One region of the Leuconostoc sp. S50 genome, then DNA from elsewhere that is predicted to be linked to it. Evidence: riboswitches for the same ligand, from Rfam matches in the RefSeq annotation. Region 1 holds a riboswitch; the other holds the start of a gene.
The links. A riboswitch is a leader RNA that binds a small molecule or an ion and turns the genes downstream of it on or off. The one in region 1 is predicted to bind thiamine pyrophosphate.
Positions count from the first base shown of each region.

Region 2: another riboswitch for thiamine pyrophosphate. It lies ahead of IAE53_RS02460 (ECF transporter S component); the one in region 1 lies ahead of IAE53_RS00470 (transcriptional regulator).

Region 1 is NZ_JACVUE010000001.1:107,460-115,106, forward strand. Features, by position in the region: gene IAE53_RS00440 (YfhO family protein) at 1-1,048, opposite strand, end outside; gene IAE53_RS00445 (NAD(P)H-binding protein) at 1,148-1,765, opposite strand; gene IAE53_RS00450 (ATP-binding protein) at 1,827-2,978, shown strand; gene IAE53_RS00455 (VWA-like domain-containing protein) at 2,975-4,132, shown strand; gene IAE53_RS00460 (hypothetical protein) at 4,129-4,419, shown strand; gene IAE53_RS00465 (hypothetical protein) at 4,416-4,922, shown strand; TPP riboswitch at 4,961-5,049, shown strand; gene IAE53_RS00470 (transcriptional regulator) at 5,137-5,697, shown strand; gene thiM (hydroxyethylthiazole kinase) at 5,697-6,473, shown strand; gene thiD (bifunctional hydroxymethylpyrimidine kinase/phosphomethylpyrimidine kinase) at 6,470-7,303, shown strand; gene thiE (thiamine phosphate synthase) at 7,293-7,647, shown strand, end outside.
Region 2 is NZ_JACVUE010000001.1:515,725-523,371, forward strand. Features, by position in the region: gene IAE53_RS02440 (ribonuclease HII) at 1-118, shown strand, start outside; gene IAE53_RS02445 (energy-coupling factor transporter transmembrane protein EcfT) at 75-716, opposite strand; gene IAE53_RS02450 (ABC transporter ATP-binding protein) at 716-2,089, opposite strand; gene IAE53_RS02455 (thiamine-binding protein) at 2,126-2,419, opposite strand; gene IAE53_RS02460 (ECF transporter S component) at 2,416-2,994, opposite strand; TPP riboswitch at 3,139-3,228, opposite strand; gene IAE53_RS02465 (DMT family transporter) at 3,387-4,328, shown strand; gene IAE53_RS02470 (class I SAM-dependent methyltransferase) at 4,398-5,087, shown strand; gene IAE53_RS02475 (Nif3-like dinuclear metal center hexameric protein) at 5,081-5,890, shown strand; gene pepT (peptidase T) at 5,913-7,148, shown strand; gene IAE53_RS02485 (YjzD family protein) at 7,196-7,393, opposite strand; gene IAE53_RS02490 (DNA polymerase III subunit alpha) at 7,513-7,647, shown strand, end outside.

The DNA.
Region 1 (7,647 bases):
CTGGGTATTGAAAACCGTGGAATAATAAAGTAAGTGGTGCCCAAGTAGTGGCTAATATTAAGAAGGCTAACAGTAAAAATGCCCCGATTTTGACGCGTAATTTAATAACACGTGTCGTGAAAAAAGCTATTAGTGTGATTAAAACGAAAGCACTCACATAAAAATTTGCTTGTCCATTTTGCATCTGGTCAAAATTAAAACTACCTGGAATTAATTTAAACAAAAGATGTAAGGGATTGTTATCAAACTTGAAAGAAAAATCAGAATTGTACTGCGTTTTACCTAATTTCAGCTGAAAATAAGTCGGTAAAATTAACCAAGCTGACAGCCCACCACCAATAGCGGAACTAACAATAAAGCGTCTTAGAATTAGCCAACGATGTTTAATATTTGGCCAAGTCAAGCGCCAAGAAAAATACAACACGATAAAGATGGCGACCATATAGCCAATATAATAGTTACAAACAATATTGGCACCAAGCAGAAGGCTATACTGCCACCAAGATTGTTGATAAAACAAACGTTCAAGTGCCAAAATTACCAATGGCAGTAAAATGACTGTATCAAGCCATAACAAATTTAAGTCGTTTGCAATGAACCAACCAGATAGTGCGTAGTTAACAGCGAACAAAGTCACATAGTAGTGTTGTTGCAGGTGCAATTTTTGCAATAGATAAGCCATTGACAGGCCAGCTGCCCCAAATTTGAGCACAGTGACGAGTAGAATAGCGCTGGGGAGTGCGGTGTTAGGAACCATTAAAAAAATAAGGTTAAAAGGACTCATTAAATAATAAGCCCATTCACCCAGCATATCTCCGCCTAAGGCATTGGAAAATGAGTAAAAAAAGCTACTAGGATGCTGTAATAAGGTATGCTTGAATGCCGCAAATTGATCGATGTATTGTTGACCAAGGTCTACTGTTAAAATTGAGCTGGTGCCAAATGGTGCCATGTGACGATAGGCAAAATAGGCTAACATAATCAGTAGTGGTACCCAAAAGCTAAGTGCCAGTGGTGAAAGCGTGTAACGTTTTAAAGTATGTTTCATAAATGAATGTTCCTAAAAATAATGATTGCTAATAAAAAAGGCAGAAAAATTTGCTTAGTCAAGGCAATTCATTCTGAGACCTTTTTATGATTATCAAGATTAATGAGTTGACGAAATCGCAACGGATTCAGCGATATATTGGTCGGGACTATTGATGAGTTGTGTGACAAATTCAGCGACACTAGTGCGTGTGATTGGTCCACCAATAATTTCTTCGTTTGGATCAGTTTGAACGTTAAGTTGCTGCATTTTATTGTCATCAGTGAGTTCATTGGGTCTGATAATGGTGTAATCAAGTTGAGATGCTGTAATACGTTGTGCGGCAGCGGCTTGATCACCAATGTAGCTGTTTTCGTTTTCGGGAGTACCCAAAATATTGCGCCATAAATCAGCTTGCTGTGGTGGCAACTCATTGTAAATGCCAATTGTCGCGATCCAAATCAGTCGAGACACACCAGCAGTATGCATGGCGTTGACTAACGCATTAGCCACATTTTTTTGACGACCTTCGGCACCAACATTGGCGTATACGATGTCAATATTTTTTAATGCTGTCACCAAATCAGCTTCATTTGCCGCGTCTAGATTGGCAATGTGTTGGGCTGGTTTAGCGTGAAGAGAGGTGAGCTTTAATTGTGTGTCGGTATTGGCTAACATATTAACCACTAATTTGGCAATTTGACCATTAGCACCGAGAATTAGAATTTTTTTTGTCATACTTTCATTTTAGCATGATTGTTTGGATTGCGGTAAAATATAGATAGGAATGAGGTTCATTATGAGTTTAACTTATCAACAATTATTAATGGCAGTCCCACTGATATTACGAGGCGGTAATGTCCCTAATATTGTTGGAGAAGCAGGCATTGGCAAGTCTGCTTTAGTGAGCGATGTGGCAAAGCAAATGAACGCGCAATTGTTTACAACGGTGGTTTCTCTGTCAGAAAAAGGCGATTTGGCGATTCCAATACCGCCCTTGACTGAAAGCGCATTTTTAGAAACTAAGCATTATGGGCAACTTGCTGATGTTAAATTTGGCTACACACATACGCTGATTCAAATTATTCAACATGCCGAATCGGTACCAAGTCAACCAATCATTTGGTTTTTAGATGAGTTTAATCGCGGCTCACAAGCTGTTCAGGCCGAACTCATGAATTTAGTGTTACAACGACAGATTAATGATCTAATTTTGCCTGAAAATGTTTTCCTTATCTTGGCAGAAAATCCAGATGATAGTATGCATGGTTTTGAGACATCTGAATATGCGGTTCAAACTTCTGATGCCGCAATTAAGGATCGGACAACAAGATTAGTGATGAGCGTATCAGTGAAGGATTGGCTAGCATGGGCTGCTAAAGGTGACCAACGGCCAAATATTCATGATTTGGTGCGCAGATTTATCGCTGAAAATGCTGGTTTATTATATCCTGTTGTGCGTGAAGTTGATTTGAATCCGACCCCGCGTGCTTGGCAACGTGTGTCGGATAATCTTTTTGAATTGCTGAAGCAATCAAATCGTCAGCAAGAAGATTTATTATTTGATATTGTGGCGGGTGATTTAGGTCAAGTAGTTGCCACGCAATTTGTTCGATTTGTACGTGAACAAACGCCTAGTCTCACAGCCGAAGAGGTTTTTGACTCAAAGCCAGACGGACCTAAAGTACCTTTAAACATTCGTTCTAAATTTGAAAGTTATTCAGAAATTCAAAAAATGACAGTGATGAAAACATTGTTATTGACGGCAGATATGACACACGATAATAACGCTGCACGTTTTAGTGAATTACTACAATTGGTGGCACCAGATGGGCAATATGCACTGGTCAAGCAAATGACAAATGCCCCAATTTTAGATGATTTATACAATTCAGAAGAACACTATGCAAACGTGTTGTATCAACAAATTATGGACATTGCAACCAGATGATAACGCAGGATGAAACGGATAATTTAATATTAGGTGGTATTAAAACCTTGCTAGATGTTTCACCCCTATATGGCAACATTGTCATGAATTTAACCCGCGAAATGAACCTGTTAGCACCGCATCCTTTGGCATTAAAATGGCAAAATCATCGTTGGTACTTAGTAATCAATCCAGCTCGTTTAACAGAAAATTTCAGCACATACAATCAGATTGCGGCTGCATTGGCACATGAAGCACTGCATGTTATTTGGGAACACCCAGTTCGCTATGCTGCAACGCACCAAGCAAAATCAGTTGTTGATCTAGGAACTGATGTGGCGATTAATCAATATTTACCTAAGGAATTAGGTGAGTTACCAACGGCTGTGACTTTGCAAATGTTGTTTGATGTGTACGGCGAATGGTTTGCGCCTTATCAAGATTCGCAAACTTATATTGATTTAATCAGTCGTTTTGAAGATGATGTGCCTGCTCATGGTGACGTCGACGGCCACGGTGAGTGGGCGAGTGTTGGCGATGAGTCTGATGAGGCTAAATCGGCACTTGAACAAGTCATTCGTCAAGCTAATGAAGATGCACAAAAATCTGGGCGAGGTCACTTGGCTAGTGCTGTCATACAACAGATTTCCGCGGTGGTGGTGCCTAAAAAAAATTGGCGTCAAATCTTCAAAGCAGGGGTAAGCCAAGTGCCTAATCAAAAGCAATCATCACGCGCACGATTTAATCGACGCCAAGCCTATCGAATGGATTTACTTGGTGAAATTAGTAAGTACGAAAATGAAATTTTGGTATTTGTCGACAATTCAGCTTCTATTAGTGATAGACTAGTGGGTAAATTCCTAGCCAATGTGATGCAAATAACACAACAATTTGATGCTAAAGTCCGCGTGTTTTCATTTGATACAGCAGTTGAAGTGATTAAAAATATCAATCATTGGCAGCGCCGTGCTGGTGGAGGAACGGCATTTCTAAGTATTTTTGACTATCTAGATAAACAAAAAACACCTCGTGAGACGACAACAGTGATTATCCTAACTGATGGTGACGGTGAAACATCACCGATTATGTCACATTATCGTCGTGTTTATTGGATACTGCCAGAACAGCAACAACTCAGTTTGCCTAATCAAATTGGAAAGGTGTTGACCCTATGAAATTAAATCCAACAGATCTGAGTAGTTTTATTGCCAAAGACAATCGGTTCAAAAGAGCTGAAGCATTATTAACTGATCACTGGGAGTCCCTGTTATTAAGTGAGCCATGGGGCATGACGATGATGACGCGTTCAGATATTGTCTATGCAAAAGCATTAGTTGCATCAGGCGCTATTACACCCAGAGTTGATCTGACAACGTTTAAAGGCGTCCAACAGTTTATTCAGCGTAATGCAGTTCGGCTTTCACCAGATGTCGTCACAATGTTAAAGGAGCCATTCTTATGAAAATTAATCTTGTACTTGCACCAGAACAGTCAGTTTCAGAATTATTAGCACTTCAAACAGCGAATCCAGACAACGTGTTTTACCTCGGCAAGGTATCACAATTGGCTGGTTCGAATGTTTTGATTTTAGATGCACCAGAAATTGTCCAACAATTTCAACGGCCATTAGGCTTTGATAGTCGTTATACTAATGATCAACTAACTGGTCGTGTGATTCATCAAATTGCCTTTCAGGCTAAAGATGATAATGATAAACTAATTGGTAAGTTAGTAAATGTTGCCGGTGTTGTGGCTCAAAATGATAATGGCAAAGCAGATTATATGTTATGGACTTTTTGGCAAAATCACAGTCAATTAGCTGATTTTTTGAAAAGTACACAGTATCAGCAAATGATTAATTTGATGAAAAATCCTTACACCACAACTTATCAACGTGTTACAAGTGATTCGCAATTGTCACTGAAGCATCAAATGAGAGATGTTGATCCTGAATGGTGGGGTTGATTATCTGGTGACATTCGTTTACACTTATCTTGAATTAAATAAAATATCTGGGGTGCCAATCGGCTGAGAAATACCCATTGAACCTGATGACGTTAGTACGTACGAAGGGAGATATGTTGCACAAGCTAGTGTTTTTTAAATGTTGATTACTGGCCGTGAACGCATCTTCTTGGAGTGGGTTCGCGGCCTTTTTGTGTCCTACTATGGAGAAAACATGACAACCTTACAAACAATTAGAGAACAATTTATGCCTCAAATCATGGCTGAGCCTTTTGTGAAAGCTATTGGCAGTAATTCATTAACTCAGCAGCAAGCTGATTATTATACAGCACAAGATGCAAGCTACATTGAAGCTTTTATGCCCATTGTGAATCAAATTGATGAATCATTACATTTAACCAGGCCGACAAGCGACGATGAAGGACAAGCACACCTTAGTCTAGTGGATGCTGTTGCCCCAAAACCTTTGGATTTGGTGGGGCAATCTTATGTGAGCCACATGCGTTCTGCAGCTCAAAAAGGTGCTATGGCAGCAATTATGGCAACCTTACCTTGTGTAGAATCCTATTATTTTATAGCTAAAGCACTGGCACATCAAACAAACAATGGTTGGCAGCAATATTATGCCAGTAAACAATATCATGATTTGGTAACCTATTACTGGCAGATTGTTGACCATTCAGACAGTCAACTGGATGTCGCTATTTTTGAAAAATCATATCAATTTGAACTAAAATTTTGGCGGAATGCCTATGAAAAAGGGAGTCAATACTAATGACGATAAAAAATGTACGGACACAATCACCACTTGTTCTGACTTATGCTAACTTTGTTACCCCACAATTCGTAGCCAATGTCGTGAATGTTATTGGTGCTTCGCCTCTTATGAGTCGGGAAGTTAGTGAATTTAATGATTTATGTCAAATTGCAGATGCCGTTGTCATTAATATTGGTACGCTTAAGGCCAATGAACTGTCTGATATTGTAACGCTTTCAAAGGTCGCTAATAATTTAGATAAACCTGTTATCTTGGATCCAGTGGCAGTTGCAGTGCCCTTTCGTAGTAAGGCCGTGCAGACTTTGATGCAAGAAGGGCATGTTGATATCATTCGAGGCAACGCAGCGGAAATAGCGTGGTTTGCCGATATTGATTTTGACAGTCAAGGCATTGATGCCACTGGTAGTGGGGATGTGATTGCCATCGCACAATTAGCAGCAGAAAAGACTGGTGCCATAATTGCATTAAGTGGCGCCAAAGATGTTATTAGTGATGGTCATCATACTGCCGTCATTGAGACAGATGTGCCATTATTATCAACTAATGTGGGTACTGGCGATGCCTTATCGTCTGTGATTGGCGCGTTTGTAGCCGAATCACTCACTGTGGAAAATGTCACGTACGCGATGGCAACTTTTAAGTTAGCTGGGCTCAAAGCCAGCCGTCAAATTACGACACCAGGTTTTTATAGTATGCAATTGCTAGATGAACTTGCTGCAATTACAAGCGAGGAAGTAGCGACGTTTATGATTGAAAGTGTGCAATATTTATGAGCAATGAAACACCACAAGTATTAACAATTGCTGGTGCTGATAGTAGTGGCGGTGCCGGTATTAGTGCTGATTTAAAGACATTTGCTGCACAAGGTGTCTATGGTGCTAATGTATTTGTCGCTTTAACAGCGCAAAATACGTTGGGTGTTCAAGATGTTTTGATGACCCCACCTGATATGATTTGGTCACAAATGAAATCAATCGCTGATGATTTAGCGATTAAAGCAACCAAAACTGGTATGCTCGGTAACGCAGAGACAGTAGCGCTTGTTGCCAAAGGCTTGCAAAATTTTGATTTTGGTAAATATGTGTTAGATCCGGTAATGGTTGCGAAAGGTGGCGCAAAGTTGCTTAATCCTGATGCAGTGGCTGCCGTGAAAAGTTTATTGTTACCGCTGACAGAACTTGTAACGCCTAATATGCCAGAAGCTGAAATTTTAAGTGGTCAAGCGATTAATAATCGGCAAGACATGCAACGTGCAGCTAAGGCGATTCAAAAATTAGGCGCCAAAAATGTTTTATTGAAAGGAGGTCATGGGCAGTCATCACGTATTGAGGATTACGTCTTATTGGCTGATGGGACAGATTTCTGGTTGGCAAGTCAGCGGGTCCTTACGGCGCGTACCCACGGCACTGGAGACACTATTTCGGCAGCGATTACGGCACAATTAGCGCTTGGCAAAACTTTAGATGTGGCGATTTTGCATGGGAAAAGATACGTTGACGCCACAATTCGTGATGGCATTGCTGTTGGACACGGGCATGGGCCACTTAACCATGGGACCAAATTGGTGACAGAAGATACAGTTGAGGTACTTCATGACATTTAATCCGTTAATATTACGACGTTATTTTGTTTTAGGCACTCAAAATGTGGAAAACGAATCACAATTTTTTGATATTTTAACAACCGCTTTGAAATATGGTATTACTGCTTTTCAATATCGTGAAAAAGGTGATGGCGCATTAAAAGGTGCTGAAAAATACCGTGTGGCAGAGCGTGTACGCGATTTAACACGCCAGTATCACGTGCCTCTAATCATCGATGATGATATACCATTAGCTCACCAAATTCACGCTGATGGTGTACACTTTGGTCAAAAAGATGGTAATATTATTGAAAATGTTCGTGCTTGCAATGGCATGTTTGTTGGTGTTTCCGTGACGACGCAAG
Region 2 (7,647 bases), 410 kb from region 1:
CGGTACAAAAGAACATTTGCAAGCCATTGCAATGAATGGCATCACGCCAATTCATCGCAAAACGTTTGCACCCATTAAAGATATGCAATCATCAATTGCAAAAACACCAAGAGACTGACAGCTATTAGCCAGTCTCTTTTTTGGATGACCACTGACTGAAAATGAGTGCGTGGTGCGTTTTCTGTAAAACCATGTGAAACCATTGCTGTTGATAGTCGAGTTGACCATTGCAGAGAAACCAAAATCGCTTTGAAAAATAATTGCGGTGAATAAAATGATAAGTGTTCACCTCTCATGAGAGCAGCGATATGGATTGTTTTGATTTCTTGTTTGACGCGGGGGACGAATGTCAGTGCACCTCGTAATCCGTAGACAAAGGTCGTTGGTAAATGCCACTTTTGCTCTAGGGTATTTAATAAATCCACCATATTAGTTGTAAATGAAAAGGCGGCACCAAGATAAATGTAAGCTACAATACGGGTCGCCATAACAATTGCCATGTTGTGAGTGCCATACGTACTAAATGATGTCCACGCCCCTAAAACGGGCAAAATAGGCATTAGCACGAGCAATAAATAGCGTTGCCATGTTAATCTTGATAACATTAAATAAACTGCCGCAATGATGGCTACTATAAAATTAATACGCGCATTCAATATAAAGGTCAGTTCAATACTGACGATTAAAATAAAGACGAATTTAACACCGGAATTCATTAAAATTGCTCCTGATAGTATAATGTTTGATGATCAAGGTGTAGATGATAATTAACAACTGGTAATAGGGCATCTAATTGGTGACTAATAATAATAAAACGCTGTTTACCTTGAGTTGAAAGTTCTTGTAATATTTCAGCGACCACACGTACGGAGGCGACATCTAGCCCAGCAATTGGTTCGTCAAGCAACAACATTGGCGTGCCGACTATTAGCATCAGTAGTAGTTGTAATTTTTTCTTCTGACCGCCAGACAGTTGATAGACAACGTGTTGCCGCAGATGGAGGAGGTTAAGACGCGTGAGAAAATGATCAATTTTTTGGGGTGACCAAAATGCGCGTTGTTGACTATGTTGATAACTCAATGTTAATTCCTCATCGACAGTCATTCTAAGGAACTGGCGCTCTGGGCTTTGAAACGATAGTGCCACTTCTTGAACATATTGTGCAACTTTTAATTTTTGAATATTTTTTGATTGATAAGTTATCTGCCCATCAAAAGATTTCAATTTAGTTAACGCATTAAATAAAGTTGATTTGCCGCTACCATTTGCGCCAGTCAGGAGGGTAATTCCGGGTGCGCCAATAAGAAGTTGTGGCACCGTTATCAAAGTCTTTTTTTCGTTCAATAACTTGAAATGATTTAGTTCAAAAACCCCTTCACTGATTGTTTTAAAAGTATGATGTTGTGGCTTTGGAAGTCGTTGAATAAATTGAGTATGATCAAGTGCTGATATTTTATGATTATGAATTTCCCACACATTGTTGACAATATCTGAATAGCCTGAAAAATCGTGATCCGCAACAAGAATTGAAACACCATCAGCCTGCAATGTTTTTATTTTTTTTAAAATTTCCTGCCGTGCTGTCATATCAACATTAGCGAAAGGTTCATCTAGTAGTAACAATTTACTTTTCATCGCAACAATAATTGCCAAAGCAACTTTTTGTTTTTCACCACCTGATAGTGTGTTCATTTGTTGATTGGCTAGTTGTTTGATGCCGACAAATTTAAGCGCCGCTGTTGCACGTTCAGCTATTTCATCAGACGGAATTTGCAAGTTTTCTAGTGTAAACGTCAATTCCTCAAAAGGGGTAGGCATCGCAAACTGTGTGTCGGGATCTTGAAATAAAAAACCAACATACTGCGCTCTCTGATTAGCTGGTAGCTGGCTGATGGCGGTATTGTCAACCAAAACAGTGCCTTTAAGTTGAGGAAACAGGCCAGCAATAATTTTTAACAAAGTAGATTTACCAATACCCGATGGTCCAATCAAAAGGTTGAAACTATTTTCTTGAATGGTCAATGTCAAGTCGTCAAAAATTTTTGTTTTGCCATAGCTTAAATTAAGGTGTTCTAAAGTAACAATCATGGTTTATGGTATCCTATGTACGCGGAAAAAACCGCTTTATCTGTATTTATCTGTTTTTTTTGCTATTGTAAGTACATCGCTAGTCGTCGCCATATTGATTTTGCTATAAACCATTACAGGTATGTCTGTGATTTCGGCCGCAACTTTTGGTAATTGTGCTAAAATTGCCATCAATTGATCGTAATCGCCTTCTAATGTCGATTCAAACGCACCAACTTGGTAATTAACACCGCTAGCATCAATATAAGCAATGACATGATCAACAATTTTAATCACATCATTTTCGTTGGCAGTCATTGGCAAAACTTGTACTGCAATACTTGAAATCATGAGATCACCTCTGATTGATGCGTTGTCAAAATACCTGATTTAGCAATTAGCTTCTGTGTGAAGTAAACAATGACACCAGCAAAAATTGCCGATGAAATCAGGCGTGTGATAAATAGACCAACTAACAGACCTAATGAATATTGGGCATAGCCATTGCGAAGCAAGTCCCAACCAAAGGTGACAATTGTGACGGTAATGACAGAAGCTGTTAAGCTAGTTTTATCCCAACGTCGATATCCAAAAATAGCAAATCCAATTTCAGTTCCGAGCCCCTGAATGGCACCAGCAACGATATTCATGACACCCCATTGTGAGCCAAAAATCATTTCAATAGTACCTGCAAGTGTTTCGCCAATAATCGAAGCTCCGGCACGGCGAATAATGTATCCCGCCATTGGACCAGCCATTAGCCATGGACCAATTGTTCCATCGTTAGCGTATGGACTTAAACCCATAGGTGTTAATATTGCTGCAATAACATTATAAGCAAATGCCCAAGCCCAGAAAATAAAGCCGAAAAACACCGCGATGAGTGCGATAAAGATGACGTCACGAAGTGACCATTTTGTATGCATGTTGCACACCTCCGAATTTGTTGTGAAAACACCGCCATGAGGTTAGACATACAAAAAGCCAATCTTCGTGGGAAGATTGGCTTTGATATCATATCAATTAAAAATACTACAACAGACTGAATTGGTAGTTTGTCTGTATACAATCAATATTAAAGTAAATCTCCCTACGCTAGTATAATCTAGATCAGGTTATATGGGTATTATCTCAGCCGTTTGGCACCCCAGATTTTGGTGTTTTCAATTGTTTGTGATTAACTCACAAACAGAGTGTACCACAATCCATTTTTGCCTGCAAGCGGTGAAAGTCGTTTGGCTTGCAAAAATGGTCCTTATGGGTATACTTATTATTCATGAGTTGCAATTAATAAGTTATGTTTAGGAGTTGTATTGAGATGCTTTATTTTATTGGATTGGCTGCTGGATTCTTATTAGCTAATCAAAGTGCTATTAATGCAAAATTAGGTGCAGCGGTGCGTTCACCATTTAGGTCGAGTTTAATTTCATTTACAGTCGGGACAATATTTCTCATCGCCGTCTTTTTTGGGACTAGTCAACATATTGTTCCTATTGGCACTGTTTTATCTCATAATCCGTGGTGGATTTGGTTGGGCGGGATTTTGGGTGTCTTCTTTTTAACATCTAACATTTTAATGTTTCCTAAATTAGGGGCAATCCAAACGATTATTCTGCCAATTTTAGGCCAAGTTTTGATGGGAGAAGTGATTGATATTTTTGGGCTTTTTGGGGCACAACAACATCCTTTAACCTGGCTAAAATCGATGGGAATTTTGATTTTATTCTTAGGTATTTATATTGCTGTTGTGTTGGCGAGCCGAGGATTTGCTAAGGTTGAAGAAAAAAGTGACACAGATCATGAAAACGCCGTTGCGTTGAATTTATGGCGTTTATGGGGGATAGTGGCAGGTGCTATTTCAGCCATTCAACAAGCCATCAATGGCCACTTAGGACAATTAATGCATTCCTCAGTCGGTGCCTCGGTGTTTTCTTTTTTGACAGGCACCATCTTGATTTTTTTGGTTGTCATGGTTCGTGACAAGTCTCTTTTACCCAAAACATTCCATGCTAATGAACAGCCATTTTGGTTGTTCATTGGTGGCGTATTGGGCGCTGCGTTTGTTTTCGCAGCCGCCTATTTAGTGCCACAACTGGGAGCAGGAGTAACGGTGACTTTGGGATTATTTGGTTCAATCGTTGGATCAATGGCTGTCACACAATTTGGATGGTGGCGTTCACCACAAAGACAAGTGACGCGGGCACAAATATTTGGTATTATGGCGATGGCAATCGGTGTGCTACTGATAAAATTTGGATAAGGAAAGTCAGCGCATAGCTGGCTTTTTTGCTATACTTGTAGGAGTAAAAAAATTTTTTTAGGAAACATTATGGATAGTATTCATCTTTCGCCACGCCTTGAAGCTGTGGCTAAGCACGTGCCACAAGGCGCAATAATTGCTGATATCGGTTCAGATCATGCCTATTTACCTGCACATTTACTCTTGACCAATCATGTCCAGCATGCCATAGCTGGTGAAGTTGCTCAGGGACCGTTTGAAAATGTCCAACATGAAATTAACAAACGACATCTGAATGGCAAACTTGAGGCGCGATTAGCGAATGGTCTAGCCGCTATTGATACAGCTGATAAGGTTAACACAGTTGTAATTGCTGGCATGGGCGGCATTTTAATTCAAGACATTTTGTCAGCTGGTCAGTCAAAAAAACATGAGTACAATACTTTGATTTTACAACCAAATACTGATGAGAATGTTGTCAGATCATGGTTAAACAACAATCACTATTTGATTATAGCGGAAGATATTGTTCAGGAAGGTTCGCATTTTTATGAAGTGATTGTTGCAACACCTGGTGATTCAAAATTATCTGATCGTGAGATTGATTTTGGTCCGTATCTGTTGCAAGCAAAATCACCAATTTTTGTCGCCAAGTGGCAAAAAGAATGTGACCGCATCCAACTTATTTTGGAACATTTGAAAGATTCAGGAAACCAAAGTACAGTAGCTTATAAGAAATGGCAAACGAATTATGATCGCATCAAGGAGCTGATATCGTGATTGCACAAGAATTAATTGATCAAATTGAACAGTTTGCGCCACTATCATTGGCAGAAGCAGGGGATCCCACCGGTTTACAAATTGGCAACCCTAATCAACAAATTAATCGCGTTATGACTACGTTAGACGTGCGTCCAGAGGTTGTCAAAGAAGCCATTGCTGCTAAGGTAGACTTTATTTGGGCACATCATGAGGCAATGTTTTTTCCAGCCAAAAACTTAGACCTATCTGTTCCACAAAATCAAATGTATGCAGATCTTATCGGGAATCAAATTGTCGTTTATGCATCACATACCAATTTGGACAGTGCTTTTGGTGGGATGAATGATTGGTTATCCGCTGCGCTAAATATTGAGGACACAGTGCCTTTAATCCCTAATGCAGATGGCAAAACAGGATTAGGACGAATTGGTAAGTTAAATAAACCATTGACAGTGGCTAATTTTGCGAAACAAATGCGTGATATTTTTCACGTTGAAGCTGTTCGTGTCATAGCCAATGATCTTAATCGTGTCATTTCAACGGTGGCAGTTCTAGGTGGAGATGGGGGTAAGTTTTGGCCAATAGCTAAACAATCAGGGGCTGATGCTTTTGTTACTGCTGATGTATATTATCATGTTGGCCATGACATCTTAGCAGATGATTTTGTAGTCATTGATCCGGATCATCACATGGAAGCCATTGCTAATCAAAAAATGGCTGATCAAGTAAAAGTATGGTGTGGTGATCAGCTCGATGTTTTTGCCACAAAGATGAATACAGATCCTTATACTTATATTTTGGGACCGTCCGGACAGCAGTAGTCGACCAAAAAGGAGTGAAAATATGACAAAATATCCAGAACTAACAGAGCGATTTTTGAAGTACGTCAAAATTGATACGCAGTCAGACGAAAATTCAACAACAGTGCCTTCTTCACCAAAAGAAGTGGCATTTTTAGCTGAATTGGCTGAAGAACTAAAGCACATTGGTCTTGAAAATGTGCGTACTATGCCTGATGGTTATGTATTTGCCGAACTGTCAAGCAACATTGACAATGCTAATGTACCTACAATCGGTTTCATTGCTCATGTGGATACTGCTGATTTTAATGGTGCTAATGTGAAGCCACAAATTGTTGCTGATTATGATGGTCAATCACCCATCAAGCTTGGGACAAGTGGTTACGAACTAAATCCGTCTGAATTTCCGAGTCTAAAAAAATATGTTGGACACACGTTAATTACAACAGATGGGACGACACTTTTGGGTGCTGATGACAAAGCTGGGGATGCTGAAATTATCACAGCAGCAGCATATTTAATTGCTCATCCAGAAATCAAGCATGGTGATTTACGTTTTGCGTTTGGTCCTGATGAAGAAATTGGTATTGGCGCAGATAACTTTGATGTTACTGCTTTTGGTGCAGATTTTGCATACACGATGGATGGCGGTCCATTAGGTGAATTAGAGTGGGAAACCTTCAACGCGGCGGCCGCTACAATCGATATTAAAGGTCGTAATGTGCACCCAGGAACAGCTAAAAATGCTATGATTAACGCTATTCAAGTAGCATTTGATTTTCACGCAGAATTGCCTGTTCATGATCGGCCAGAACACACTGAAGGCGTTGAAGGTTTTTGGCATGTTATCTCAATCGAGGGCAATCCAGAAGCGGCAACGTTGCGTTATATTGTGAGAGATCATGATCGTACTATATTTGAAACACGTAAGCAGAAGTTAATGGATATCGCTGCAACTTTTAATCAAAAATTTGGTGAGGATCGAATTTCAGTGACACTTAACGATCAATATTACAATATGGGAGAAGTGCTCAAAAATGATATGAAATCGGTTGAGTTAGCTGAAGAGGCAATGAAAAAGTTAAACATTAAGCCTATCATTGAACCGGTTCGTGGTGGCACAGATGGCTCAAAGATTACTTTCTTAGGGCTACCAACGCCAAATATTTTTGCAGGTGGCGAGAATATGCACGGTCGCTTTGAATATGTTTCCACGACTGTTATGGAGCAGGCAACAGATGTTATTTTGGAAATCGTGACATTGGCCGCTGCAGAATAGTAATAAAAAAGAAGCCGGTTAGGCTTCTTTTTTGATGTGAATTGAAATTACTGTTCAGATGATGTTTCTTTAGGTGCTGCGGAACCAGAAATAGCCGGAATTGCCACGAGGGCAACTTCTCCAACAATGATAGCAATAACTGCCACACCGACAAAACTGTAAGTTCCAGCATTTAATTGAGAAACGATGTAACCTAAGATTTCGCCAAATATTGCCGACCAAATGGCAACCATGATATATTTCATAATTTTCACCTCTTTACTTAAAATTATAATACACTTAGATTTGCTTAAGTGCAACCCATTTACTAGAAAATCCTGTATAATTAAGTCAATAAAACAAATGTTCGTATTAGGGAGGAAAAATGTACGCACCGCTTCAGATTTTGAGCAGTTATAGCTTACTAAAAAATCCAAACACAATTGAACAAATTTTACAGACAGCCAAATCGCGTGGCTATGAGGCAATCGCGTTGACAGATGTTAACGTCATGTATGGG